DNA from 2 places in the Streptomyces sp. NPDC006261 genome. Region 1 is predicted to be linked to the other one. Evidence: riboswitches for the same ligand, from Rfam matches in the RefSeq annotation. Region 1 holds a riboswitch; the other holds the start of a gene.

The links. A riboswitch is a leader RNA that binds a small molecule or an ion and turns the genes downstream of it on or off. The one in region 1 is predicted to bind thiamine pyrophosphate.
Region 2: another riboswitch for thiamine pyrophosphate. It lies ahead of ABZ154_RS03850 (thiamine ABC transporter substrate-binding protein); the one in region 1 lies ahead of thiC (phosphomethylpyrimidine synthase ThiC).

The regions. Positions count from the first base shown of each region.
Region 1 covers NZ_JBEXSI010000019.1:96,104-98,300, forward strand. The annotation lists gene thiC (phosphomethylpyrimidine synthase ThiC) at 1-927, opposite strand, end outside; TPP riboswitch at 920-1,053, opposite strand; gene ABZ154_RS14910 (YibE/F family protein) at 1,124-2,197, shown strand, end outside.
Region 2 covers NZ_JBEXSI010000004.1:120,597-122,793, reverse strand. The annotation lists gene ABZ154_RS03850 (thiamine ABC transporter substrate-binding protein) at 1-933, opposite strand, end outside; TPP riboswitch at 1,016-1,132, opposite strand; gene rlmN (23S rRNA (adenine(2503)-C(2))-methyltransferase RlmN) at 1,196-2,197, opposite strand, start outside.

The DNA of each region.
Region 1 (2,197 bases):
CACTCCGGCGTGAACCGTCATGTAGTCCACGCCCTGCTCGGCCTGCTCGATGACCGTGTCCTTGTAGATCTCCCAGGTCAGCTCCTCGGCCCGGCCGTCGACCTTCTCCAGGGCCTGGTAGAGCGGGACGGTGCCGATGGGCACGGGGGAGTTACGCAGCACCCACTCGCGGGTCGTGTGGATGTTGCGGCCGGTGGACAGGTCCATGACCGTGTCGGCGCCCCACTTGGTCGCCCAGGTCATCTTGTCCACCTCCTCCTCGATGGAGGAGGTGACGGCCGAGTTGCCGATGTTGGCGTTGACCTTCACCAGGAACCGCTTGCCGATGATCATCGGCTCGATCTCGGGATGGTTGACGTTGGCCGGCAACACGGCCCGGCCCGCCGCGATCTCCTCGCGGACGACCTCGGCCTCGACGTTCTCCCGTATCGCGACGTACTCCATCTCCGGGGTGATCTCCCCGCGCCGGGCGTACGCGAGCTGGGTGACGGGTCGTCCGTCGCGGCTGCGGCGCGGCTGGCGCGGGCGGCCGGGGAAGACGGCGTCGAGGTTACGCAGCCCGCCGCGCGGCGAGGTGTGCTTGAGCCCGTCGTCCTCGGGACGGACCGGGCGACCCGCGTACTCCTCGGTGTCGCCGCGCGCGATGATCCAGTTTTCCCGCAGGGGCGCGAGGCCCCGGCGGACATCGGTGTCGATTCCGGGATCGGTGTACGGCCCCGACGTGTCGTACAGCGTCACGTCCTTGCCGTTGGTGAGATGCACCTGCCGGACCGGCACCCGGAGGTCCTGGCGTGAGCCCTGGACGTACCCCTTGTGCCAGCCGATGGACTTTCCGGCCTCGTCGTTCGGCGCCCCGACCGGCGTCGTGCCGTCCGGCGTTCCGTCGTTCTGTTTCGAGGCAGGCGTGCGTGCGTCCGCTGTGGTCATGAGACCTACTCCCTACGCCGGCATTACCCGGTAACAGGTTCGGCGGTCGGCGCAGCGTGCCCCGTACGGATGTACGGCGGTCAGCGCCCTCTCAGCCCGGTGCTCCGAGCTCCCGCGTGTGCAAAGGTGCCTCCACGCTAGCGTCCTTTCCGGCGAGCTGACCAGAGGGCCCTCCTGTTCTTGCGATGATCGCCCCGTGACCTCCCCCCAAAGCGACCCCGCGCCCCAGCCGCCTCAGCCGCCCCAGGGCCACTCCCACGGCCACACGCACAGCCACGGACCCGCCGCCCCCGTCTCCAAACACCTGCGCAAGGTCATCGCCGCCGTGGTGATCCCGTTCGCCACGGCGGTCGTCGTCGGCCTGATCGCGTTCTGGCCCGGTGGCGTTCCCGACCACGAGCGCACCGGCGTCGGTTTCGACCGGCAGACCCAGGACGGCAAGGTCGTCCAGGTCGTCAAGGTCGACTGCGCCGACGTCAACGCCGCGCAGGTCCCCCCCACCGGTGACACCTCGACGCCCTCCGGCCGCGAGGCAGTCGCCGAGCAGGAGGGGGAGTGTGCGAAGGCCACCGTCGAGGTGACCAGCGGCGACGACAAGGGCCGTAAGTTCGTCGAGGTGGTCCAGCCGGACGCGCCCCGCCAACTGCGCGAGGGCCAGGGCGTGGTCGTGGCGTACGCCCCCGACGCGCCCCGCGACCTCCAGTACAGCGTCACCGATGTGAACCGGAAGATCCCGATGACGCTGCTGGCCGCGATCTTCGCGCTGGCGGTGATCGCGGTGGGCCGGCTGCGCGGGGTGATGGCGCTGGTGGCGCTGGCCGTCTCGTTCGCCGTACTGACCCTGTTCATCCTGCCGGCGATCCTGCAGGGTTCGAATCCGCTGGTGGTGGCGGTGATCGGCGCCAGTGCCATCATGCTGGCGGCGCTCTACATGTGCCACGGGGTGACGGCCCGTACGTCTGTCGCGGTCGTCGGCACGCTGATCTCGCTGCTACTGATCGGGCTCCTCGGCTCCCTGTTCATCGGCTGGGCGGACCTGAGCGGCAACACCGACGACAACACCGGGCTGATCCACGGTCTTTATCCGGACATCGACATGAGTGGTCTCCTGCTGGCCGGTGTCATCATCGGATCGCTCGGGGTGCTCGACGATGTGACGGTCACCCAGACCTCCGCCGTCTGGGAGCTGCACCAGGCGGACCCGCGGATGGGTTGGCGCGGGCTGTACCGGGCAGGTATCCGCATCGGACGGGACCACATCGCCTCGGTC
Region 2 (2,197 bases), on a different contig from region 1:
GTCCTCCTGGAACGTCTTGCTGATCAGGAAGTCCAGCAGCGCCTTGCCGCCCGCCTCGTTCTTCGCACCGTTCAGCAGCCCGGCGTACTCGGTCTGCCGGAAGCAGGTCCCGGTGGAGACGCCGGTGGGGGCCTCCTCGGGCTGCGGGTCGGCGTAGAGGACCTCGACGGGCGGGCTGGAGGCGTAACTGACGACGAGCGGCCGGTCCGCCTTGGCCTTCTTTCCGCCCGCGGAGCCCGAGAACTCCTCGTTGTACGCCTGCTCCCAGCCGTCGACGACCTTGACGCCGTTGGCCTTCAGCTTCTTCCAGTACGCCTCGTAGCCGTCCTCGCCCTGGGTGGCGATGGTGCCGAGGAGGAAGCCGAGGCCGGGCGAGGAGTTCGCCGCGTTCTCGGTGACGAGGAGGTTCTTGTACGCGGGCTTCAGCAGGTCCTCGAAGGTCTGCGGCGGCGCGAGCTTCTTGTCGGCGAAGTACTTCTTGTCGTAGTTGACGCAGATGTCACCGGTGTCGACAGGCGTGACGCGGTGCTTGTCGTCCTGCTCGGTGCCGTCGGCGACCCGGTCCAGGCCCTTGGCCTCGTACGCGGTGAAGAGGCCGTGGTCGAGGGCACGGGAGAGCAGGGTGTTGTCGACGCCGAAGAAGACGTCACCTCGCGGGGAGCCCTTGGTCAGGATCTCCTGGTTGAGGGCGGCACCGGCGTCGCCGCTCTTGAGCAGCTCGACGGTGTAGCCGCTCTCCTTGGTGAACTGCTTCAGCACGTCTTCCGAGGCGTTGAAGGAGTCGTGGGTGACCAGGGTGACCGTCTTGGAGCCGCTGCCCTTCGACGCGCCCGACCCGGCAGAGCTGTCGTCGGAGCCTCCGCAGCCCGCGAGGACGGTGACGCCGAACGCCGCGGCGAGCGCGGTCGAGGCGTACTTCTTGGTGGTGTTCATGTGATTCCTCCTGGAGGTGACCAGGAAGAGACGCGGCCCCGCCCGCCGCCGGGTCGTACCGGAAGCGGGCAGGGCGCAACAGCTTGAGTAAGGTCCGAACTTCCTACCCGGAATGACCCGGGCGAGGTTCAGAGGGTCTGCGGCCAACCTGTCCTTGGTGCCGCACTCTCAGCGCTGTGGCGCTCCCCTGTCGGAATATGAAGTTGATTTCGGCCCAGGCTACACCGGCGGTTTTCGGCCGAGCCCATAGGGCCACCTGCTCTCAGCGCTCGGAGGCCGCCAGCTGCCCGCAGGCCCCGTCGATCTCCTGGCCGCGGGTGTCCCGGACGGTGACCGGCACGCCGTGGGCCGCGATGGCCTCCACGAACGCCTTCTCGTCCTCGGGGCGCGAGGCGGTCCACTTGGAGCCGGGTGTGGGGTTCAGCGGGATCAGGTTGACGTGCACCCGCTTGCCCTTCAGCAGCCGGCCCAGCAGGTCACCGCGCCAGGCCTGGTCGTTGATGTCCCGGATCAGGGCGTACTCGATGGAGATCCGGCGGCCGGACTTCTCCGCGTACTCCCAGGCGGCATCCAGCACCTCGCGTACGTTCCACCGAGTGTTGACGGGGACGAGGGTGTCGCGCAGCTCGTCGTCCGGGGCGTGCAGCGAGACGGCGAGGCGGCATTTGAAGCCCTCGTCGGAGAAGCGCAGCATCGCCGGGACGAGCCCGACCGTGGAGACGGTGATCCCGCGCTGGGAGAGGCCGAGGCCGTCCGGCTCGGGGTCGGTGAGCCGGCGGATCGCTCCGACGACACGGTTGTAGTTGGCGAGCGGCTCGCCCATGCCCATGAAGACGATGTTGGAGAGCCGGGCCGGCCCGCCGGGCACCTCCCCGTCGCGCAGGGCGCGCATGCCGTCGACGATCTGGTGCACGATCTCGGCGGTCGACAGGTTGCGGTCGAGGCCGGCCTGCCCGGTGGCGCAGAACGGGCAGTTCATCCCACAGCCGGCCTGGGACGAGATGCACATCGTGACGCGCTCGGGGTAGCGCATCAGGACGGACTCGACGAGCGTCCCGTCGTGCAGCTTCCACAGCGTCTTACGGGTGGTGTCGTCGTCGCAGCTGATGTGACGGACCACGGACATCAGGTCCGGGAACAGCGCCTCGGCGAGCTTCTCCCGGGACCTGGCGGGGATGTTGGTCCACTGCTCCGGGTCATGCGCGTACCGCGCGAAGTAGTGCTGCGAGAGCTGCTGGGCGCGGAACGGCCTCTCGCCGGTCGC